4 regions of the Vibrio sp. SCSIO 43133 genome follow, and region 1 is predicted to be linked to each of the others. Evidence: predicted binding sites of a transcription regulator. Region 1 holds the regulator's gene; each other region holds the start of a gene.
The links. Region 1 encodes CRP, which controls carbon source genes, mostly activating them, when cyclic AMP is high. Its sites were predicted from a motif close to TGTGANNNNNNTCACA; they were not measured.
Positions count from the first base shown of each region.

Region 2: the regulator CRP is predicted to act here: its motif matches at 2,140-2,155, upstream of mlc (sugar metabolism global transcriptional regulator Mlc).
Region 3: the regulator CRP is predicted to act here: its motif matches at 1,920-1,935, upstream of JKJ11_RS03325 (NupC/NupG family nucleoside CNT transporter).
Region 4: the regulator CRP is predicted to act here: its motif matches at 3,470-3,485, upstream of cdd (cytidine deaminase).

Region 1 is NZ_CP068024.1:3,287,473-3,293,681, reverse strand. It holds gene astD (succinylglutamate-semialdehyde dehydrogenase) at 1-1,397, shown strand, start outside; gene JKJ11_RS15415 (DUF1338 domain-containing protein) at 1,410-2,201, shown strand; gene crp (cAMP-activated global transcriptional regulator CRP) at 2,270-2,902, opposite strand; gene JKJ11_RS15405 (phosphoribulokinase) at 3,146-4,015, opposite strand; gene JKJ11_RS15400 (YheU family protein) at 4,141-4,353, opposite strand; gene JKJ11_RS15395 (hydrolase) at 4,392-5,378, opposite strand; gene JKJ11_RS15390 (aminotransferase-like domain-containing protein) at 5,375-6,209, opposite strand, start outside.
Region 2 is NZ_CP068024.1:1,095,064-1,101,272, forward strand. It holds gene JKJ11_RS05355 (outer membrane protein) at 1-547, opposite strand, end outside; gene cydH (cytochrome bd-I oxidase subunit CydH) at 709-801, shown strand; gene JKJ11_RS05365 (patatin-like phospholipase family protein) at 809-1,996, shown strand; gene mlc (sugar metabolism global transcriptional regulator Mlc) at 2,231-3,448, shown strand; gene JKJ11_RS05375 (chemotaxis protein CheV) at 3,568-4,506, shown strand; gene JKJ11_RS05380 (error-prone DNA polymerase) at 4,794-6,209, opposite strand, start outside.
Region 3 is NZ_CP068024.1:663,353-669,561, reverse strand. It holds gene deoC (deoxyribose-phosphate aldolase) at 1-59, opposite strand, end outside; gene JKJ11_RS03325 (NupC/NupG family nucleoside CNT transporter) at 509-1,774, opposite strand; gene JKJ11_RS03320 (TatD family hydrolase) at 1,980-2,759, opposite strand; gene JKJ11_RS03315 (DUF5363 family protein) at 2,749-2,871, opposite strand; gene JKJ11_RS03310 (BMP family lipoprotein) at 3,190-4,185, shown strand; gene JKJ11_RS03305 (ABC transporter ATP-binding protein) at 4,302-5,882, shown strand; gene JKJ11_RS03300 (ABC transporter permease) at 5,879-6,209, shown strand, end outside.
Region 4 is NZ_CP068024.1:1,680,245-1,686,453, forward strand. It holds gene JKJ11_RS08030 (MATE family efflux transporter) at 1-528, opposite strand, end outside; gene JKJ11_RS08035 (VOC family protein) at 707-1,063, shown strand; gene purT (formate-dependent phosphoribosylglycinamide formyltransferase) at 1,141-2,316, opposite strand; gene cdd (cytidine deaminase) at 2,474-3,361, opposite strand; gene JKJ11_RS08050 (CidB/LrgB family autolysis modulator) at 3,538-4,224, opposite strand; gene JKJ11_RS08055 (CidA/LrgA family protein) at 4,226-4,591, opposite strand; gene sbcB (exodeoxyribonuclease I) at 4,690-6,111, opposite strand.

The sequences.
Region 1 (6,209 bases):
CCCCATACAACAATCAAACTATTTGGGAAGGTCAGTCAGCCACTGCTCAACAGGTTGAAAGCGCCGTCTCTGCTGCTCGTCAGGCATTTATCGAGTGGAAGAAGCGTCCATTTGAAGAGCGTGAAGCCATCGTTTTGTCTTTCGCAGAGAAAGTGAAAGAACGTAGTGAAGATATTGCCATAGCCATCGCCAAAGAAACGGGTAAACCGTTATGGGAAACGCGCACTGAAGCGGGAGCGATGGCTGGAAAAATTGCGATTTCTATTCGTGCTTATCATCAGCGTACCGGCGAGACCCAACGCGAAGCCGCTGGCAACCAAATCGTCCTCCGTCACAGGCCTCTTGGTGTCATGGCTGTCTTTGGGCCTTATAATTTCCCTGGTCACCTACCTAACGGTCACATTGTGCCTGCGTTACTAGCAGGGAACACAGTGGTCTTTAAACCGTCTGAGCAGACGCCGCTAGTTGGTGAGTTAGCAATGAAACTTTGGGAAGAGGTTGGTCTTCCATCTGGTGTCATTAACCTTGTTCAAGGCGGCAAGGAGACGGGCATTGCGCTTGCTGATTCTAAAGGCATTGATGGCGTACTGTTCACAGGTAGCGCCAATACGGGACACATTCTGCATAGGCAATTCGCGGGGCAACCGGGCAAGATGTTAGCGCTAGAAATGGGCGGCAATAACCCGCTGGTGATCAGTGAAGACTTTGGGGATATTGATGCTGCGGTTTATACCATTTTACAATCGGCATACATTAGTGCTGGACAACGCTGTACCTGTGCAAGACGCCTTTATGTGCCATTTGGGCAAAGAGGTGATCAACTGGTTGAACGCTTAGTTTCTGCAATTGGTAAGATTCGTATCGATGAGCCTTTCGCCAAACCAGCACCATTTATGGGGCCACAAATCTCTGAACAGGCGGCTGACCATATTATTGCGGCGCAAGCCGAGCTTCTGAAACTAGGTGGCAAGAGCTTAGTGGAAGCGAAACGCCTACAAGCTGCTTTCGTTACGCCTGCGTTGATTGATGCAACGAATATCGAGCAGCTACCAGATGAAGAGTACTTTGGTCCCTTGTTACAGCTAGTACGCTATGAAACGCTACCACAAGCAGTAGAACTCGCAAACGATACTCGCTTTGGTTTGTCGGCAGGTTTGATTTCGCAAAGCGATGAAGAGTGGCAGTACTTCGTTGACCATATTCGTGCAGGCATTGTAAACCGTAACCGTCAGCTTACTGGAGCGAGTGGTGATGCGCCATTCGGAGGACCTGGTGCATCAGGTAACCTAAGACCAAGTGCTTTCTATGCGGCCGATTACTGTGCATACCCTATGGCGTCCATGGAAGGAGACAATACCGTGCTTCCTGCAACGCTAAGCCCTGGTATTGAACTCTAAGGAACTTCTGTTATGACTGTAGACGCTCTATTTAACCATTTATGGCAAGACTATATTCGCCGTCTTTGCCCTTCTGCTGATAAAGTCCATGCTCTGCTCAAAGAGGATGAAGCGCTGATTAACGACCACATTGCGCTACGTACTTTTAATGTCGGCCCTCTGGGCATCGATTCGTTGGCAAAGCACTTTATCGCTCTTGGCTACAAAGTCTCTGGTGATTATGTGTTTGAGGCCAAGAAGCTCTCTGCGATTCATTTAGAGCATAGTAATGCTGTATTACCAAAAGTGTTTATTAGTGAGCTTAGAGTCGAACTGTGTTCGCAGCAGCTGCAAGATATTGTCGCTAAGCTGGTGGCTCAAGTTGAAGCGGCGAAGTTGGATAGCGCAGACTTCCTTTATGGTGGGCGTCTATGGGACTTGAGTTACGCTGATTTTCAGACGCTAGCCGAAGAGAGCGAGTATGCATCGTGGTTGGCTGCCCACGGTTATGGTGCTAACCACTTTACGGTGAGCGTAAATCAGCTGGATCGTTTTCAGGAAGTCGTAGAAGTAAACCAACATCTTCGTGAGGCCGGTTTTGCTATCAATGAATCTGGCGGTGAAGTTAAAGGTTCTCCTGAGGTGTTACTTGAGCAGTCTTCAACGATGGCGGATAAAGTGCCGGTGATGTTCACCGATGGTGAACAGGCTATCCCTGGCGGCTTCTATGAGTTTGCTAAGCGATATCAAATGGCGGACGGCAGTTACTATCAAGGTTTCGTTGCGGCATCTGCGGATAAGATTTTTGAGAGTACGCACCAATAAATAATAAAAAAGCCACCTCGCGGTGGCTTTTTAGCTATTAGCTTTTGTAAAAGTAACGTCGCTAGAAATTAACGAGTACCGTAAACAACAATAGTCTTACCGTGAGCAGAGATTAGGTTCTGCTCTTCTAGCATCTTAAGAATGCGTCCCACTGTCTCACGTGAACAGCCAACAATTTGGCCGATCTCTTGACGAGTGATCTTGATTTGCATGCCATCTGGGTGAGTCATTGCGTCTGGTTGCTTCGCTAGGTTTAGTAGCGTTTGAGCAATGCGGCCTGTTACGTCTAGGAACGCTAAGTCACCTACTTTTTGGCTAGTCACTTGTAGACGGCTTGCCATTTGAGCAGATAAGCGCATTAGAATATCAGGGTTAACTTGAATCAGCTGACGGAATTTCTTGAATGAGATTTCCGCAACTTCACAAGGAGATTTTGCACGTACCCATGCCGTACGTTCTTGGTCTTCTTCGAACAAGCCAAGTTCACCAATGAAGTCACCTTGGTTAAGGTAAGACAAGATCATCTCTTTGCCTTCTTCATCTTTGATCAGTACCGCTACAGAACCTTTTACGATGTAGTAAAGAGTTTCCGCTTTCTCGCCCGCATGGATTAGCGTGCTCTTAGAAGGATACTTGTGAATGTGGCAGTGTGAAAGGAACCACTCTAACGTTGGGTCGGTTTGAGGTTTACCTAGAACCATATATCTTACTTCCTCTGCAGGGTATGCTTGCTGCTTTCCATATTTGTTAGCAAGCCCGTTGGTTAAGACTTACTAGCATAAAAGCACTTTGAAGATGGCGCAAGCGATCTTCTGTTTCCTAGAAATAGTATCCTTTTTTGCGCCATTTTTCTTGATTTTAATCGTGTCATCAGACCATTTTTCTATACAAAACTGTGCACATGATCACGGTATAAAAAATCATCTACGGTTAAAGCGTGAAAGCTAACCTATTTTTCCAGTTTCTATGAGCTGTTGAAGTATTGGTCTGACGATTAATTCCATCGCAAAACTCATCTTACCGCCCGGTACCACTATGGTGTCATGTCGCGACATGAACGAGCCATCTATCATTGCCAATAGATAAGGGAAATCGACATTTTTGATACCACGTAGACGAATCACCACGAAGCTTTCATCTAAGCTTGGAATGCCTTTGGCGTTGAGTGGGTTGGAGGTATCCACCGTAGGGACGCGTTGAAAGTTAATATGAGTGCGTGAGAATTGCGGGGTAATATAACTAAGGTAATCATCCATTGAACGGACAATAGAGTCGGTAACCGCTTCTCTGGAATGCCCTCTATCGCGAGTATCACGAACAAATTTCTGAATCCACTCCAAGTTGACTATCGGCACCATGCCGATAAGTAAGTCGACATGTTGAGCTGCGTTTACCTCTCCGTCGACAACACCACCGTGTAAGCCTTCATAAAACAGTACATCGGAATTTTCAGGCAGATCTTGCCAAGGCGTGAATGTGCCAGGCATTTGATTGTATGGTACAGCTTCATCAAACGTATGCAGGTAACGACGGAACTGACCTGTGCCATTTTGTCCGTAGTTGCGGAAGAATTCTTCTAACGCAGGGAAGTCATTTGCTTGCGGGCCAAAGTAACTGATGTGTTTTCCTTGCTCTTTGGCTTTGCGGATCTCGATATCCATTTCTGGACGAGTAAAGCGGTGAAAGCTGTCACCTTCAATAAAAGCGGGCTTCACGCTCATCATGTTGAACATTTTGCGAAACGCTTCTGACGTTGTTGTTGTACCTGCTCCAGAAGAGCCGGTCACCGCAATAATGGGGTGTTTTGCAGACATAACACTTCCTGTGTAATGATAGTTATAATTTTGTTTTGCTAACCCTATGAACCATTTAGACGTTGTTTGCTCATTTAGGTTCAATAGCGTTTTACTATAGCACTAGATTGTCATGCTCACGTCATTTACATCGAACGACGTAGCTGAATATCGACGGTTTCATGTAATTCGGAGAAGACAATTACAGCTTCTCCGCTCTCTAGTTGAGCTTTGACGTGCGATACCTTATCGTCCAACGACCACTCAGTGTCGCCGTAGTCAGTACCTTCACGCAATACGAATTCTTTGATCAAATTATCCAGCGTTTCTGCTGCGATTTGTTGCCATGGAATAATCATAAATACCTCATCACTCTATGATACGGGAGAGTATACCGTCATGTGGACGAGTGGAGTAGGTGGCGATAGTAGTTTGGTAAGGTTTCTTCTAGCCAAAACTTAGGTTGACGCAGACTGCCAGACATAAAACCCACATGGCCGCCACGTTCGTGTAAGCGATAGTCAATATGAGCAGGGAGGGCGAAGTTTGGAATGACTTCATGGCTCATAAATGGGTCATCCTTTGCGTGGATAAATTGAGTGGGAACAGTAATATCACACATTCTTTGTAATCCAGAGCATTGATTGTAATAGTCTTCAGCATCCCGAAAACCATGCAGTGGTGCGGTGATTAGGTCATCAAACTCGTACAGTTTGCGCATGTTTTGGATTTTTTCCGCCGTAAGACCTAATACATCACTGAGAAGGTGCAGTTTGTTTAGCGCGTTCTTTTTCATTGAGCTGAGTAGGTATGAGCGATATAGCTTGGAAAAACCCTGCTCAATTCGTCGAGCACACGCACCGAGATCCAACGGTGCAGAGACAATCGTCGCACCATCCAGCTTGCTGTCATTCTGGTAGTGAGCAAGATAATTCGTCAGCATGTTGCCCCCTAACGAAATGCCCACAGCAGCCTTTTTGGCATTTGGGTAACGATGATCCAAAAGCTCGATGAACTGCCTAGCGTCACCAATTTCACCAGAGTGATAGGCACGAGCTAGCCGGTTCGGGTTGGGACCGCAGCCGCGAAAGTGCATCATAACAGACAGCCAGCCTTGCTGAGCAAAAGCGTGCATTAAGCCATTGGCATAAGGGCTATTGAAACAGCCTTCTAGCCCATGAAACAGAACAAAAACAGGTTTGCTTTTCGCGCTTGATGAATGAGGCTCTTCACTCCATGCAAGCTCAACAAAGTCGCCATCTGGCGTGTCCAACGTTTCCCAAATTGGTTCAAACAAAGGCTTTCTTCTTACGAAGCGAGGAATCAAGGTTTGTATGTGCGGGTTACCAAGTCCTTTGGCGGCAATAAATTTAGCAGTACTCATAAGGTGAATTCATCGACTGTGTTGGATAATAACAGGGCTCTTAATTTGTCTACGCCGATTTGAAGTTGTTCGATCGTTTGTGGCGAGCTTAACGACAAACGCACAGCCGGCGCTACCGAGCCTCCGGGTGGGGCAAACAGTTCACCGGATTTAACGATAATACCCATGTCTTGGGCTTTGCTTACGAACTCACTAAGGCGCCAGTTTTCTGGGAGGGTTAACCAAATATGAAACCCACCTGTTTGATAGCCTAGCTCAAAACCATCGAGGGCACGTGTCGCAATATCAATACGCGCTTTCATCTCTCTGTGTATGAGCATTAAGTTACGTTCTGCGTCACCAGAGGTTAGCATTTCACAGGTTAGTGCGGTGAGTAGAGGGCTAATCATCCAGCTATGAGTTTGTAGCGTTACCAATAGCTTTTGATACAGTTTTTCTGGTGCATGGACATAGCCCACCCTCAACCCGGGAGCGAGGCATTTTGAGAAAGCGCCAATATGAACCACTCGTTCTGGGGCGTAATTCACCATAGGGGCTGGTGGAGATTCGAGTAGCAATCCGTTGATTTCATCTTCAATGATGTAAACATTGTACTGCTCACACACACGAATAATATCGAGTCGACGCTCTTCAGGCATGATGGCCGTGGTCGGGTTTTGTAGTGTCGGCGTGAGATAAATAAATCGTGGTGAATAGCGCTGACAACAGACTTCAAGCGATTCTGGAGTGACACCAAACTCATCCATCTCAACCCCTTTTAGGGTCAATTGGTTCTGGCGCGCTAGGCTAATGACGCCTGGATAAGTGTACTTTTCAACCAACACCGTATCA
Region 2 (6,209 bases), 1.4 Mb from region 1:
TCATCCATTTGGTTTTAAAACCGATAAGACAGCTTTGATCTTCTGTCGGCAAGTTACAAATAGATATAGTTTCGTTGCTCACCGCAGTTCCTTGCCAACGGATTTGCCCGTTTAAAGCGAGGTTCTTGGTTAGATGGTACTCCATTCCACCAAATATACTTGCCGCAAATCCAGTGTGTGACTTAGCCCACTCCCCAGAAGTATGAGAGGCACCAAGCCCTGCTCCGATATATGTAGAGGTTTGGTCGTTAACTCGATACTCGGCGCTACTTTGAAACTGGAGGTATTGAATTCGAGAGTCCAAGTTTAAGGTATCTAATGAAGAGTCTTGCTGAGAGTAAAAGACACCCATTCGTCCATTGCGGAACGGAAACTCAATTGCTAATGCTGCATTTGCCGATGGAGAAATATCATAACTCTCACCATTGCCGTTTTCGGCAGCACCTCCCATCGAGTAGCCAATAAACGGTGTCACAATGACATTGGCACAACTGGAAAAGCTTAAGAGTGTTGTGGCAAGGGGGAGCAGTAAGAACCTGTATGTCATTTTTGCATTCCTATAAATAAGAACTGATTGGCTACAATTCACGTCTGGGATGTACTAGTTTTAATTATAGTGTGACATTAACGTCATAAATTTGAAGTGGTTACCTGTATATTGTAATTGTATGTCACAATAGTAATTAAAATGTTACAACTGGAGGTGTTATGGAATACGATCTTAAACTAGCTCTGACGATCACGACGGTTGCGTTCAGCACCATTGTTGCGTTTGGACTTATCGCGATCCTAACTGCATAAGATTTATATGGCGAATCTTGGGTTAATTACCAATACCCGAACCGTCATAGATGATGCTCAGTTACAAAAATATATTGGCGGTAAAACGGCGTTAGTTGCACAGGGAGGAGGCCAGCGAGGTATCTTCACATCCGGTGTGCTAGACGCCTTTTTGTTGTCTAATTTTGACCCATTTGATGAGTTTTATGGGACTTCAGCTGGCGCTTTAAACATTTGCGCCTACCTTTCTAGACAAGCCGGCCTAGGCAAATCTTTTATTCTCGACCTTACCACCGATCCACAGTTTTTTAATCTGTTTAGTTTTATTCGTCGCAAACAGTATCTCAACTTAGAATGGGCGCTCGACAGAATTTGTGAGTATCCGTATAAGTTAGATATCGACATGGGGCGAAGGGTCATTGGTCAGCGAAGAGCATTCGCAGCGGTCACCGATGTTTCGACTCTCAAAGATCACTATTTCCCAATGTTGCAAGATAATTGGTATCAAGTGCTGATGGCCACAAGTGCGATTCCCAATTTATTTGAGGGTTCGGTAACATTGAATCAACAAGCATTCATCGATGGAGGGGTGTCTGCGTCAATACCCGTTCAAGAAGCGTGGCGACAAGAGAACCGCACAATCGTCGTAATTCGAACAGAAGAGTATGGTGGTGAGGAAACTCCAGTGGTGGATGATCAACCCGTTGCCACTGAACCGCCAACTTGGTTCAGGGAGTCACTCAACGGTTTGCAACTACAGTGGCAAGAAAAAATACAGAGTTGGTCTAATGACTGGAATGGTTTCTTTGATAACCAAATATTAAAAGCTCAGGAAAGTAAGCATGCACAACATCTCAACCTCATTAACGGTGGGCGATGGCTGTTCGGCGCTGCAGATATTTACCGTCTCAGTCATTTATTTGGAGAAAAGTTTGATTCTGGGTTAGCCGATATGCTCATGGTGCATTACCAAACATATGCGTTAACTCAAGAGTTCTTGAAAACCCCACCTGATGACTGCTTCGTATTACAAATTGCTCCAGAAGTGGCTTTAAAAACCGCTTCTTTAATGAGTGATCCTGAGGATATCCTGCATGACTATCAACTTGGGCTCGATGCTGGATTCCGTTTTGTCGAGCGTTATAATCTTGCAAGTATCACTCAAGTAAACGCTTCAGAAACGTCTGACCTTTGGCTGCCATCTCAAACAGGTTAGTTATTGTTCGTCGTGAAAAAAGCGCTGATATTGTTAACAGCTCTTTAATCATCTATTGATTGTTTTTTATACGTCAGATTTTATTGATGCCTTTGCCAATCAATGTCGTATGGTGATTTGAGCCCCAAAGATTCATCTATATGCGTGATATTTGTCACGGCAATCCATTAAACTGCTTCACAATTACTTCGCAAAGTAAAAAAATTAATAGGTTGTTGTTTTTTGGAGTGCAAAATGTACATGGCTCAACCCGGGCACATTGATCATATCAAGCAGATCAATGCTGGTCGTGTGTATAAACTGATAGACCAATTTGGGCCTATTTCGCGAATCGATTTATCAAAACTCAGTAGTTTGGCTCCGGCTAGTATTACTAAAATCACTCGTGAACTTATTGATGCACACCTAATACACGAAACCACCGTTCAGGAGGCGACCAGTCGAGGTCGTCCAGCTGTTGGATTACAAACCAACAATCAAGGTTGGCAGTTCCTTTCCATGCGTTTGGGGCGAGGCTACCTATCTATCGCGTTGCACGAGCTTGGCGGCGACGTTCTTATCGATACCAAAATAGAAATTCATGAAGTGGATCAGGAAGATGTACTTGCGAGACTGCTTTATGAAATTGATGACTTCTTTGAAAGTTACAATGAGCAACTCGATCGTGTCACCAGTATTGCATTGACGTTGCCCGGTCTGGTGAATTCCGACCAAGGCATTGTGTTGCAAATGCCTCACTACAATGTGAAGAACTTAAACATTGGTGAGGAAATTTTTAAAGCAACAGGATTGCCTGTTTTCGTAGCGAATGATACCCGGGCGTGGGCATTGGCGGAAAACCTCTTTGGGCACTCTCAAGATTGCGATAACTCAGTGTTAATCTCAATTCACCACGGGCTAGGTGCCGGAATCATATTAGATGGTCGTGTATTACAAGGTCGTCACGGTAATATCGGTGAGTTAGGGCATATCCAGATCGATCGCAACGGCGCACCTTGTCACTGTGGCAATAGAGGCTGCCTTGAAACTGTTGCCAGTTCACAAGCTATCAGGGATGAAGTTTCTAAAAGATTGGCGAAAGGCGAAGCGTCGGTTCTTTCTGAATGCGAAGACATTACGGTTGAAGCTATTTGTGAAGCGGCGGCGAATGGCGACGCTTTAGCGATCGGGGTGATAGAGAAACTAGGCGAACATTTAGGTTCTGCCATTGCTATTGTCATCAACCTCTTCAATCCTGAAAAGGTACTGATTGGTGGTGTTATCAACCAAGCGAAATCGATTTTATATCCCGCCATTGAGCGTTGTATCGCAGAGCAAAGCCTCCCTGTTTATACTCAAGATCTACAACTTGTCGAGTCTCGTTTTTATAAACAAGCAACAATGCCGGGCGCCGCTTTGGTGAAACAAGCACTATATGATGGCTTGCTGCTGATGAAAGTGATTGAAGGATAAGGCTTTTCACCATTTTTGTAGACGGTCATACTTTTCTATACAAAGTCAGTAAACTTCTTGTGCTTCCTGCCGATTACATGAGATAAGAGTTTTAGTTCGTGTTTTGCCAAGGAAGCCTCATGTCGAGCGTTTTAAGTTCAGTAGATCAGCGTACCCAGTTAGTGGGAGAAAATAGATTAGAGCTGTTAATGTTTACGCTTAACAGCCGTCAAACTTTTGCTATCAACGTATTCAAAGTAAAGGAAGTGCTAAAGCTTCCTGCATTAACTCAACTTCCTGGCTCTCATTCTAGTATTCGCGGTGTGGCTTCTCTGCGTGGTGAGTCCGTTCCGGTGATTGATTTACGTCGCGCTATCGGTTTTCCACCAGCTAAAGACGATGGTGACCAAAACCTGATTATCACTGAGTACAATCGATCTGTTCAGGGCTTTTTAGTTGGTGAAGTGAAGAATATCGTTAATACTGCTTGGACAGAGATTCAACCTCCGCCTCGTACAGTCGGTCGTGCAAACTACTTAACTGCGATCACTAAGGTTGAAGAGAATCAGCAAGTCAATTTAGTTGAAATCATTGATGTTGAAAAAGTACTAGCAGAGATCATCGACTACGATGTGTCGATTTCTGAGCATACCCTTGACCGCAGCTTATTACCTCACTTGTCAGGAAAAAAAATTCTTATCGTTGATGACTCTTCCACGGCTCGTAATCAAGTGAAAGGCACATTGGATCAGCTTGGCGTCGAGATCATTGAGTGCTTCGATGGCGCGATGGCTTTCAACCTTCTCAAGCAATGGTGTGATGAGGGGATTGATGTATGTAATGAACTGTTGATGATGATTACAGATGCAGAAATGCCGGAAATGGACGGCTACAAACTGACGCATGAAGTTAGAAGTGATCCTAGAATGCGAGATTTGTTTATTACTTTAAATACCTCACTCAGTGGTAGCTTTAATGATGCGATGGTAGAGAAAGTCGGTTGTGACCGTTTTATTTCTAAGTTTCAACCTGATTTACTGGTTGAAGTTGTGCAAGACCGTATGCGAGAGACATTGTAATTGTTTCGCATCGCAAAATAAATTACGCTGTACGTTAAAAATAAGCTATAATTTGGTTGTATTATGGTCAAAAGCCATAAGAGTCATAAATAAATTTTAACTACCAGCTAAAGGTTGTTCCATCAGAATGATTTGGTTAACTTCTAAGGTCTTAATGACGTTAAGTTTACTCATTTTCAAGGAATGGAAGAAAAGACGTACGGAAGCGGCAGTCGAAGCGGATCTATGATTCAATATGATTTAAAACGGGAGCAATAGCTCCCGTTTTTTCGTTTTATGATTTGCAATCAGTGGAACTCTCTTGACTGTATCTTAAGATCAGAAAGTTGCTCGGTCATATCGATCAAGCGTCCAGCTATTACGTGGATGACTTGCCCCTCACGTTCTAAAATCCCTTTCACCTTAAGGATTTTAGCGGTGAGGTACTGTTTTTTCTGAGCTCTTGCGGTGGCTTGCCAAACAACAACATTAATATTGCCGGTATCATCTTCGAGTGTAAAAAAGGTCACGCCTGCTGCGGTGCCTGGTGACTGTTTTCCAGTGACAGTACCCACTACGGTGACCAAAGACTTGTGTGGCTTCAAAGTAAGGTCCCGCATACGAGTAAAGCGTCCTAACTTGCCAGCTTGGTCCAAGAGGGTGATGGGATGTTGATTGAGGGACACGTTCATTGCAGAGAAATCCTCTAACATATCTTCAATTGGCGATGGCTGGTGGGGGAGTGACGAATCATCACTCTTCTCCGCTTTAAACAAGGGTAAATCCTGTAAATTATCCATCATCGCCCATCGTGTAGCGTAACGATGCCCTGATATGGCTTTCAGAGCGTTGGCTGAAGCGAGTATTTCTAACTCACGACGATTCAGTCCAAGCTGTTTAATTTGCGTCGCTGTCGTGAAGCCCTCGCGAGGCCTATGTTGTAGCAGGCGTTGCATACTCGATTCACTGAGCCCGTTAACTTGTCTAAAGCCAAGTTGTAGTACTAAGCCTTGTGGTGTCGATCTTAAATAGTGATGGTATTGCGAGTAATTGACGCACACCGGGGCAATAGAAACATGATGCCGTTTAGCGTCTTGGAGCAGTTGTGATGAGCTGTAAAAGCCCATAGGCAGACTATTGAGTAACGCGGTATAAAAAGCATCTGGGTAATAGTGTTTAAGCCAAGCGCTGCAATAAGCAAGCACGGCAAAAGAGGCCGAGTGACTTTCCGGAAAGCCATACTCACCGAATCCACATATTTGCTCAAATAGTCGCTCGGCAAATTCGGTCTCATAGCCTTTGGCCTGCATACCTTGAATCAATTTAGAGCGAAACTTAAATAAATCGCCATTTTTCTTCCAAGCTGCCATGGCTCTGCGTAGTTGATCCGCTTCACCGCCAGTGAACCCTGCTGCAACCATCGCAAGCTTGATGACCTGTTCTTGAAAAATAGGCACCCCTAGAGTGCGAGAAAGGACAGATTCGACTTCTTTGGAAGGGTAAGAAATGGCTTCTTCTCCGTTTCTACGTTTCAAAAAGGGATGAACCATATCCCCTTGTATCGGCCCGGGCCTCACAATGGCAATCTGAATGACCAAATCGTAATACGTAGCGGGCTTTAAACGTGGCAACATGCTCATTTGTGCTCGTGATTCGATTTGGAATACGCCGATAGTGTCGGCGCGTTGAATCATGGCATACACATTAGGATCATCTTGTCGGCG
Region 3 (6,209 bases), 970 kb from region 1:
AGCGTGGTTAGATCCATAAGTTTTAGTGCACGTAGAGCTGCTGCTTTTAAATCGCTCATTTCTATCTCCGGTCAATATATTCAATTAATTACCTGACAAACTCGTCAGCAATAAATGAACGGACTTGGTTCCTTGAAGACTCGGTTCAGCTATTAGGTTAAAGCTGAATACCAATTGCTATCCTTGTCACCGCACAGTACCTGCTCGTTAAAATCACCTGATTCCTATCTTGGTGAGAACTGGCTCTGGCTACATAAAGCTTCGCGAAAACACGAAAGAATTACTTAGTAGCCTATACAGTATAGGACTCTCGTTCAAAACGGTAGAGCTGATTAAAACGCAAACGGTTTGCTTCTCAAAAAACTTCCATTCAGTCGTTGAATCGCTTATCCAGTAACGATTCATTAGGAATTATCTGGCTCCTAAAACCAAAAAAGCCCCGCAGCAATTTCTTGCTACGGGGCGATTTAATACGGCGTCTATATACTAATAACCTTTACGCGAGCAATTACATGCCAGCTAGGCTTAGACAGAAACCAGCAATCGTTGCTGCCATCAAGTTAGATAGCGTACCTGCGATTACTGCTTTCACACCCATGCGTGCGATATCACCACGACGCTTAGGCGCAAGGCTACCCAGACCACCTAGAAGGATTGCGATAGAAGAAAGGTTCGCAAAACCACATAGAGCGAATGAGATGATTGCCTTAGTTTTCTCAGAAAGAACAACTGGTGCTGCGTCACCTAGGTATGGTGCGAAGTTCGCGTATGCTACGAATTCGTTCGCAACAGTCTTCATACCGATGAACTCACCAGCGATTGTCGCTTCAGACCATGGCACACCTAGTAGGAATGCTAGTGGTGAGAAGATCCAACCTAGAATCATTTCTAGACGTAGTTCTGGCATACCGATCCAGCCACCGATGCCGCCAAGCATACCGTTAACTAGGGCGATAAGGCCGATGAATGCGATTAGCATTGCACCTACGTTAAGAGCTAGTTGAAGACCTGCTGATGCACCGCCCGCTGCTGCGTCGATAACGTTAGCTGGCTTGTCTTCACCTTCAGCTTGCATGCTGTGAAGCTGCTCAACAGGTTCATCAGTTTCAGGCTTGATGATCTTAGCGAATAGAAGACCACCTGGAGCTGCCATGAATGATGCCGCTACTAGGTATTCAATTGGCACGCCCATTGATGCGTAGCCCGCTAGTACACCACCAGCGATAGAAGCTAGACCACCACACATTACGGCGAATAGCTCAGATTGAGTCATCTTAGGCACGAAAGGACGTACAACAAGTGGAGCCTCAGTTTGACCTACGAAGATGTTTGCCGCAGCAGACATAGATTCCGCACGAGATGTACCTAGTGCTTTTTGCAGGCCGCCACCAAGAATCTTGATAACCCACTGCATTACACCTAGGTAGTAAAGTACCGAGATAAGCGCAGAGAAGAAGATCAGTGTCGGTAGTACACGGAATGCGAAGATGAAACCGCCGCCGCCGAATACTTCGAACATCTTGTCAGAAACAAGACCACCGAATAGGAATGACGTACCATCGTTACCGTAGTTAATCACGCTAGATACAGCGTCAGAGAAGCTACGTAGGATCTCTTGACCCCAAGGTACATAAAGAACAAACGCACCAAGTGCAAATTGGATAGCAAAAGCGCCAGCCACAGTTCTGATATTAATAGCTTTGCGGTTATCCGATAGAAGTACTGCGATAAGAATCAGTACAACCATACCAACCAGGCTCATAAACAGGCTCATAGTTTATGACTTCCTTATATTTAATAATTTGGCGTGTAACAAAATTTGAAGCTCAAAAGCGGGGGCGATTATACAAACCCACAGAAAAGAAAGTAGTACCCCCCTCACACTTTCGTCTTGAACACATAAAAGATACACGTCATTTTGCGATCATGATCACAATTCATCTCTGCAAACGTTTTCGAATTCACAATTAACAGCACATTTAGTCACAAAAATTAAACGTCAATTTGCTATTTTTTAGTAGCTGTGACGTAACCGTTTGCTCATTTTCACTTCTCAGCATGTTTAACGATGATAGAACCATGTTTACCATTTTGGGCTCATTAGGCTGACCTTGATATCCATAAAGAGGCATATCAGGCGCATCCGTCTCTAGTAACAAACTTTCTAGTGGAAGATTAATGATAGTTGAGCGTGTTTTTTGCGCTCTTTCGTAGGTAATGACACCACCGACACCTATTTTTAAACCGAGATTGACGTAATCCATCGCTTGTTGGTAGCTGCCACTGAATCCATGAATAACGCCACTATATAGAGGAGGGTTCTGTTTCAATAAGGCAATAAGCTCTTGGTGTGCTTTCCTGCAATGAAGAATAATGGGTAGTTGGTACTGGTTGGCAATACGAATTTGCTCACTAAGAAGTGATTTTTGTAGAAGCTCGTTTTCTCTACCTTGATAGAAGTCGAGACCACACTCTCCTAATGCGACAAACTTTTGGTTGTTTTTCAACTCAGCAACACGTTGCTCTAGGCGAGCAATAGAGCCATCATCCACTTCCTCAAGAAACAAAGGATGAAACCCTAAAGCGAAATACACCATTGCATGCTCACTGGCTAACTTATTTATGGCCAGCCAATTTTGCTCATTAATACCAGGTACAACGATAGCGGCAACTTGAGCCTTTGCTGCCTCTAATAGTACTTGGTTTATGTCTTTTTTCTTTGCCAATAGATCGAGGTGGCAATGGCTATCAATCACCATCTTTTGGCTCTTTTCGGTAAGGCACGCAACTACGTTTATTCTCTGGAGTGAGTCCTAATGAGGCACACCAATCATCGTATTTTTTAAGCCACTTTTTGAGCAATTCAACCATGGTAAATTTACCTAAATAAATGTAATCGATTGCAATCGATATTATCTCAAATCCTTATGTTACAAAGGATAGCGCAATAGTTAGAGTTTTATCACTAAGTTGTGACTTACCCCTCAATGCTGTGATAGAAGCGGTTTTTTTTCATATACGCAAACGATAAAATGTTGCCTATTGTTTGTAAACCACACAAATTGTCTCTATCGTCATTTCTGTGTCGTTTACATGCGACCATTTTCTAGGCACCTAAAAACTGGAATGAGCCTAGCCTATCGAATCGTCAATGATGCTCTATCATTCGACACTACAAGGGAATTGATCGTGAAAAAAACTATTCTAAAAATGTCTGCGCTCGCAGTAGCAGTAGCTTCATTTGGTGCATTCGCAGCGAAACCAGCAGTGGTATACGATACAGCCGGTAAATTTGACAAATCATTCAACGAAGCTGTTTTCCAGAACGGTGTAAAAGTATTTAATGCGGACAAAGGCATTAAAGTTCGTGAATTTGAACCTCAAAACGAAGCGCAACGTGAACAAGGCCTTCGTCGCCTTGCAAGCCGTGGCTTCACTCCTATTGTTGCTGTTGGCTTCAACATGGCATCAGCTGTAGAAAAAGTTGCCACTGAATTCCCTGATATTCAATTTACAATCATCGATATGGTCGTTGATAAGCCAAACGTTCAATCTATCGTCTTTAAAGAACACGAAGGTTCTTTCCTTGTAGGTGCGTTGGCAGCGAAAGCTTCTAAAACTGGCAAAGTAGGCTTTGTTGGTGGCATGGATATCCCATTGATTCGTAAGTTCGAATGTGGCTACCGTCAAGGTGCACAATACGCGAACCCAGAAATCGAAACATTCCAAAACATGACAGGTTCTACTCCTGCAGCCTTCGCTGACCCTGCGAAAGGTTCAGAGCTTGCTAAATCTCAATTCTCTAAAGGCGTTGACGTTATCTACGCAGCAGCTGGCGGTACTGGCATGGGTGTATACCAAGCAGCTAAAGATGCTGGTAAATACGCAATCGGTGTTGACTCAAACCAAAACCACCTTCAACCAGGCACTATGCTGACGTCTATGGTTAAGAAAGTCGGTGTTGCTGCATACAACACTTGGGACGACGCTGAAAACGGTACTTGGGAAGCAGGCATCAAAGTACTAGGCCTAAAAGAAGGCGCAGTTGAGTGGGCTTACGACGAGTACAACAAAGACCTAATCACACCTGAAATGAAATCATACCTAGATACGCTTCAAGCGGACATCATCGCTGGCAAGATCGAAGTTCACGACTACATGTCTGACAACACGTGTAACTTCTAAGCGTTCTAGCTCAGAATGAAAGACTCAGCTTATTTTGGTTTATTATCAATAAGCTGAGTAAACATAACAACGCCGCTGCCTAAAAACAGCGGCGTATAATTATAAGGCAGTATCTAGTGACAAACGGACAATCTATTGCCATTGAACTTAAGCAGATAGATAAACGCTTTGGAGCCGTTCACGCTAACCGAGCTATCGATCTTAGAGTTCCTCAGGGCACGATTCACGGCATCATTGGTGAAAATGGTGCTGGCAAGTCCACTCTTATGAGTATTATTTACGGATTTTATCATGCTGATGCTGGTGAAATGACAGTGAACGGCGCTCCTTACAAGCCCGCTAACTCTCAAGAAGCAATCAAAGCAGGAATTGGCATGGTCCACCAACACTTTATGTTAGTGGAAACATTTACCGTATTAGAGAACATTGTTCTCGGTGCCGAAGATGGATGGCAGCTAAATGAAAGTTTAGGTAAAGCGCGCAAAAAGCTGAAAGCGCTAGCACAGGATTACGGGCTCGAAGTTCCCCTTGATGCCGTTGTAGGCGAGCTACCTGTTGGTCTTCAGCAACGTGTCGAAATCTTAAAAGCGCTGTATCGTGGCGCAAAAATCCTGATTCTTGATGAGCCAACAGGTGTACTCACTCCACAAGAAGCCGATCACCTTTTCCGCATCTTAGATAAACTTCGCGCTCAAGGTACTACTATCATGATCATCACGCATAAGCTGCGTGAAGTCCTAGCGATTACCGACAATATTTCGGTAATGCGCCAAGGCACAATGGTCGAGCACGTGGTGACGGCGAAAACGAACAAAGAGCAACTGGCAGAACTAATGGTGGGACGCAAGGTTCGCCTAAAAGTGGATAAATCTGAAGCGAATCCGAAGAAAGAGCTTATCAAAGTTGATCAGTTACAGTTTTTTGATGACGCAGGTGTTGAGCGTGTCAAAAGTATCAGCTTTGGTGTCAGACAGGGTGAAGTCGTTGGTATTGCTGGTGTTTCTGGTAATGGTCAATCAGAAATACTTGGCCTGCTATCTGGGATTATTAAGCCTTATTCCGGCAGCATTGACATTAACGGTAGCCATATCGACAAACATCACCCTCTCGATCCTCAACAGGTACGTGCTATTGGTGTAGGTCATATTCCTGAAGACCGTCATAAGCAGGGTCTTATCAACAAATTTGAAGCTCAAGAAGCGTATATCCTGGGCTACCACCACTTACCACAATACAACAAAGGCTTACTGCAAGATAAGCAAGCCATTAAAGAGTGTTGCCAGAACAGCATGGATAAGTGGGATGTTCGTCCTAACGACACCACATTAAAAACCGCAAACTTTTCCGGTGGTAACCAACAGAAGCTAGTCATCGCGCGCGAAATGGAACAGAACCCAGATGTGCTTTTGGTCGGCCAACCAACTCGTGGGGTAGATATCGGTGCTATCGAATACATCCACCAGCAAATCATTGCTGCACGTGATGAAGACAAAGCTGTTTTGCTGGTCTCGGTTGAGCTAGATGAAATCCTAAGCCTATCTGATCGCATTTTAGTGGTCTTTGATGGCTCTATCGTGGGTGAAGTATCCATTGAAGATGCCGATGAGAAAACGCTGGGATTAATGATGGCCAATATCATGCCTGAGCATCTTAAAGCATCCAAGGAACACGCAGAGCCACAAGGAGAAAGCGCATGAGCCAAGCTAAAGTACCCGCTTGGGTAACCGTGGCACTGCTGCCAGCCATCAACGTATTAGTTGCGTTTTTGGTGTCGGCTCTGCTGTTTATTTATATTGATATTAACCCAATTGACGCGGCAAAAGTCATGTGGACGGGAGCCTTTGGCTACGCAGAAGGCTTTGGGTACACTATGTACTACGCGACAGGCTTTATCTTTACCGGTCTTGCTGTGGCCGTCGCCTTCCATGCTGGCTTATTCAATATTGGGGGTGAAGGGCAAGCGTATATCGGTGGTTTGGGCGTTGGCTTGGTCTGTTTGACTCTAGGTGAATACGCACCGTGGT
Region 4 (6,209 bases), 1.6 Mb from region 1:
GATCCAGTTAAGTGGGATATTGATCAGTAAGCCAATAAAACCAATAACCATAGCGGGCTTTGTCAGCGACATTCCGTCTGTGTAACTACGTAGTGCTTGGAACAACAGGAAAGCAGGGACAGCGAAAATAACCGCGTAAATGTAGCCTACGGTTTTGTCGGCCATGACGGTTTCGACACTCATTAAATCGAGTATGGTTTCTATTTGTAATAGGACTAACACGATTGGAACACTAATAAGCAGAGCCATGATGAAACCTTGATGGATTTCATAAGGGATCTGCTTTTGCTTTCCAGCGCCATTGAGTTGTGCAACAACGGGTACCAAGGCCATCAACAGACCTATACCGAAAAGAATAGAAGGAAGCCAAACACTGGCGGCAATGGAAACCGCCGCCATATCAACGGCACTCACACCACCTGCCATAATAGTGTCGACAAACCCCATACCGGTTTGAGCAATTGAGGCAATGAGAACGGGGGAGGCAAGTTTGATGAGATTTTTAGCTTCAGTCTGATAGCGTTGCACGTAAGATTCCATGTTTTATAAATAACCATGATGAATGATAAAGAAGTTTGTCATTTCGCACCATAATTTATTGTCTCTGTGGTCAGATAATTGTTTGTTTTGGAAACAAACGTTTACTCACAATTATTATAGTGAACGTGTTTTATGATTGAATTATCAGAGCGGCAAGGATGAATTGATGAGTACACACGATAAATTGGATTATGTTGAGTTTGCAGCGGCCGATATTTCCGCGACAAAAGCGTTTTTTGAAGCGGCATTTGGTTGGACGTTTGAGGATTATGGACCTGATTATACAGCCTTTTCAAACCAAGGACTTAACGGCGGATTTTATCGCGCAGAGTTAAGTTCAAAAGCTCAACAGGGTGGGGCGTTGCTGGTTTTCTACAGCGCGGCGATTTCCGAAACACTGGAGCGGGTGAAACAAAATGGTGGCTGTATAGTACGGGATATTTTCGACTTTCCGGGTGGCTGCCGCTTTCATTTCATCGAGCCAAGTGGCAACGAGTTTGCTGTTTGGTCTGAATCTAGATAATAAGCACTAAATACGCCAATGGGCTCTAGCATTCTGTTGGAGCCCATTGGTCATTCCATTACGTAAAAGCGCTCGTGTTAGTAGATAACTTTTACTTTCTTAGCGCATTCGACAGCCTCATCGACTGCTGTCTCTAGAGATTTACGCTTAGTAAGTACAACGCCTAAACGACGACGCCCATCAATATCTGGTTTTCCAAAGAGGCGGATTTGAGTTTGTGGAAGACTTAAAGCTTCATCAAGGCCTTCGTAACGGATATTGTTAGATGTGCCTTGGCCGAGAACAACAGCGGAAGCTGCAGGACCATATTGGGTGATGCCGTTAATTGGTAGGCCGGTAAAAGCACGCACGTGTAATGCAAACTCCGACATGTCTTGAGAAATCAGCGTGACTAGACCTGTATCATGTGGGCGAGGTGATACTTCATTGAAAATAACTTTATCGCCCTTAACAAACAGTTCTACACCAAAAATACCATAGCCACCCAGCGCGTTAACCACTTGCTCTGCCGTATATTCTGCCGCTTTTATTGCATTAGCTGACATCGCCTGAGGCTGCCAAGATTCGCGGTAATCACCATCTTCTTGACGGTGACCCACAGGAGCACAAAAGTGAACGCCATCGACAGCGCGTACGGTCAATAAAGTAATTTCGTAATCGAAATCGATAAAACCTTCAACAATGACTCGACCTGCGCCAGTACGGCCACCTTCTTGAGCGTAGGTCCAGGCTTTCTCAATGTCGGATTCTGACTTGATAACACTTTGACCTTTACCAGAAGAACTCATAACTGGTTTCACTACACATGGTACACCGACATTTTCTACAGCCGCTTTAAAGTCTTCGTAGCTGTCTGCAAATTGGTAAGGAGAGGTATTCAGGCCGAGTTCTTCAGCCGCCAGTCTACGGATACCTTCACGATTCATGGTTAGCTTGGTTGCATTCGCAGTAGGAACAACGTTTAAGCCTTTACTTTCTAACTCGACTAGCTTGTCCGTTGCAATGGCTTCGATTTCCGGCACTACGTAGTCGGGTTGTTCTTGATTGATAATGGCCTCTAGTGCTTCGCCGTCCAACATATCGAGCACATAACTTCTGTGAGCAACTTGCATTGCAGGGGCGTCAGCATATCGGTCACAAGCGATGACTTCTAAGCCTAGTCGTTGGCATTCAATGGCAACTTCTTTACCTAATTCACCAGAGCCTAAAAGTAAAACACGTGTAGCATTTTCACGAGTAGCAGTACCAAACATAGAGTGTCCTTGAGCATTCATGAGGAAGAATTTCGGGGGATCATACTGGATTATTGCAGGAAAGCAAACGTTTGCGCGAGATTTTATTATCAGTATAAATTTTGGCCTAAAAAAGCCCCGCATGAGCGAGGCTAAACGATATCAGAGAGTTGCAGCGCTAAATTGACACGTATTCTAGTTGGATATCTGGGTCAATGGCCTCAAGTGTTGCTTGAGTGTCTGCAAGGTGACTGATTTTACCTTTGGACACTTCTGCTAGCGCTACTAGCTGAATGTCTTCAAAGTTTTGACCATCTAGAAGCAACTGAACAAACGCTACCTGTAATGGTGGAAGGCTAGGATTAAATGCTGCGTTCTCAGCATACGCCCCTTGGTAGACAGAGCCATCTTTCATTGCGATAGCAACACCACTTAGGTTTTGAGTATAAGGTGAATGACTGCGATTTAACGCTTCTACTGCAGATACGACGAGCGTATCGGTTTCGTCAGTAGTTAAAGCGTGAGCTAATGGGCTCATTAACCCTTCGGTAATACCAAGATCTTTAGGTCCAAAGGACTCTGGTAAATATTCTTGTAGCGTCATTGCATCGCGCTGCGGCAATTGAATAACTAGCTTGTCCGCAGTGGTCAGCTCGTTCATAAATTGGCGGCAGTGACCACAAGGACTAAAGTTAATCGTGATATCTTTAAGTCCAGTTTCACCCTTCATCCAAGCGTGGCTGATAGCGGATTGCTCTGCGTGAACTGTTTGACCAAGTTGCGCCCCAATGATCTCCATGTTTGCGCCGAAGTACAGTTTGCCTGATGTCCCACGTGCAATTGCGCCAACAAAAAACTCAGAGATAGGTGCATATGAATAGGCTGCAGCTAAAGGCAGCAAGGCAACGCGAAGCTCATCATCTTCTAGGCCAGAAAGAACAAGCAGTTGTTCAAACTGCTCTTGTGATAGCGTTGCATCAAATTCTGGCTTAGTAATGATAGGTTTTAGATAGTTAACGATCTGCTCTGGCATATCTGCAAGCGCTGACTCAAAACGATCTGTCATGCTGTGTCCTTTATCTTTTGCGGTTTACTGACATTCTATGCAAGTTAGTGAGAAATAAGGGTGATGATGATCACAAATAAAAATGCAATGAATGCAATGTTTCAGCAATAAGAGTGATGTCACACAATTTGTAGCCAGTAAACGACGAGTTTTACTGGCTATACAGTCCTGAAGTGTTAAGCGATAACAGTCCCAAACCAGAGGGAGAATGCGAACATAGACGGGGCAAGAATGGAAGTGATAACACCACAAACAACGAGAGCAAGTGAGCTGAATGCCGCGTCTCTAGGATCTTTCTCTGCGCAAGTGGCTGTGCCAAGAGCGTGAGACACCGTGCCCATGGTTAATCCTTTTGCAATGGGATGCGTGACACCGAGTAAGTTGTAAATTGGGTACGCTAATATCGCACCAAATAATCCGACGAGTAACACTAGAATGGCTGCAATGGCCGGCTCCCCACCTAAATGGCTTGAAACTTCCATTGCGATAGGCGTGGTGACCGATTTACCCAACAAACTAGCGATGAGTTGCATGTCGGCGCCTAACCATACAGCGAGCATTGAAGCCGTGAACATGGAAGCAACACTGCCAACACCACATGCTAACGCGATTATTCTCCAGTTAGCACGTATTTGGGGGAGTTGCTCATAGAGCGGATAGGCAAGTGCAACCACTGCGGGTTGTAGCAGATAGCTGATCCACTCGTTGTCCGCGTAATACGTGTCAAACGGCACTTTAAGGTACGTGAGTAAAGGAATCATAATCGCAATACTGAGGAGTAGCGGATTAAATAGTGGATTCTTTACTTTCTGAGAAATAAAACGGGCAACAAAGAAAACGACGATAGTAACTAGCAGCCACATATTAGCTATCTCCCTTCTTTAAGAATCGATCAAGGAAGACGGAGAGTGCGGTCAGAACAATAAGTGTACCGCCAATAGCACCGGCTAAGATCGGCAGAGCGTTAGCAATCAACATATCGAAATGGTTCATTAACCCGACACTAATGGGAACGAACAACAAAATCATATAACGAATGAACACGTGAGCACCCGGTTGAACGAGTTTAACCGGGATAACTCCGCCCGCCATCGCCGCAAATAACAGTAACATGCCAAATATACTGCCAGGCACGGACACATCGAATAAATGTTGGATGGTATTTCCGATAAATAGGGCAACGAAAATAATAGCGAACGATAGTATATAGTGAAGCGCGGTTTTGAGCATGGCTTCCTCTTAGTATAAAAAGTAACGACTCTCCTTAAGTGCAGCCAAAAGAATGAATCCTGAGGTTTGGCTGCACAGTCACTACATGGCTGGAGAAGTTAAGAAACGAGACGCTCCACGTAGCGGTAGACGGATTTTAGTATGGCGAGTTTCTTCTCGTCAGACTCATGTTCGTGAACTAAGTTTTCCATATTTAGCATATAGCTTTCAATACGACTTTCGAAAAACTCACGACAATGGTTTGCCCAGCGAGCTTGTTCCGTTTCATCAAGGCTCCATGGGAAATGGCGTGCACGGTACCTGAATAGCAGCGGTTCAATACGAGGATCACTAAAACTAATGTCTAATGCAGATAGATTGTTTGGGTCCGTTTCGCGAATAATATCCATCGCGCTCTTGTCTGCTGGCGAGAAAAAGCCGCTGTAGAGCTGAGTATCTACGTCGCCATCATTCTCAAACTCGCGCTCAATACTATATAGTCCGATCAGTTTTTCACGGATCTCTGGATGTTGTTTGATTAGGGCTAGGTTCTTCAAACACTGCTCTCTGTCAATGCCAATGGACTCTGCATTTTCCGCTGTGAGCGTTTTGGCCGGCGCGAGAATAGGGCACTTGTTGAGATGAATAAGTTTAAGCGGGACAGGTTTCTCGTCCGGTGCGAGTTCATCATGTCGGGTGTATAGGCGCTGATGTAATGCATCAACATCTAAATCTAATAGTGGTTGTGGGTCTTTGGCCAGATCAGCAACGATAACCGCATTTTGATTGGTTGGGTGCCACGCGATAGGTACTACCCAACTGGTATATTGGCACTCTTTACCTAACATTCCAGATACATGCATCAAGGGTGTCATGTTCACGATATCGACGAGTTCGTTTAGTTTTCGCTTTTGACGCATCGAATAAAAGTAGTCAAACAGTTTTGGCTGCGCGGCCTTTACTTTTTTGGCTAGTTCTATCGTTGCAATAACGTCTGCCATGGCATCGTGAGCATTTTCGTGTTCGATACCATTAGCAACAGAGAGATGTTCAAGTTTAAAACTGGTAAACCCTTCGTCATTCTCCGGCCATTCAATTCCTTCAGGGCGGAGTGCGTGGCATGCGCGCATAACATCCAATAAATCCCAACGTGAGTTACCGTTCTGCCAACTCCATGCGTAAGGATCGATGAAGTTACGATAACAGGTATAACGAGTTACCTCATCGTCAAAGCGAATGCTGTTGTAACCAAGGCTTGTTGTGTTTGGTGTGGCTAGTTCGTGATGAATCTTAGCAATGAACTCTGGTTCTGAGAGCCCTTTCTCCTGACAAAGTTGTGGTGTGATACCTGTGATTAATGCTGCTTCGGGAGAAGGTAAGTAGTCCGATGGTGGCTGGCAGTAAATAACCAATGGCTCACCAATGATATTAAAGTTCTCATCCGTCCGTACACCCGCAAACTGACAAGGTCTGTCCTTAGCAGGGCTCACTCCCCATGTTTCATAATCGAAAAAGAAATAAGTGGGTTGGTGTTGGGACATTAGAAATGGTTCCTTAAATCATAGACTAAGCATGATAAAATGATGCTTGAATAACTCTTATTAGACCACCCGAGAGAGTGTATGGCAACGAACATTGA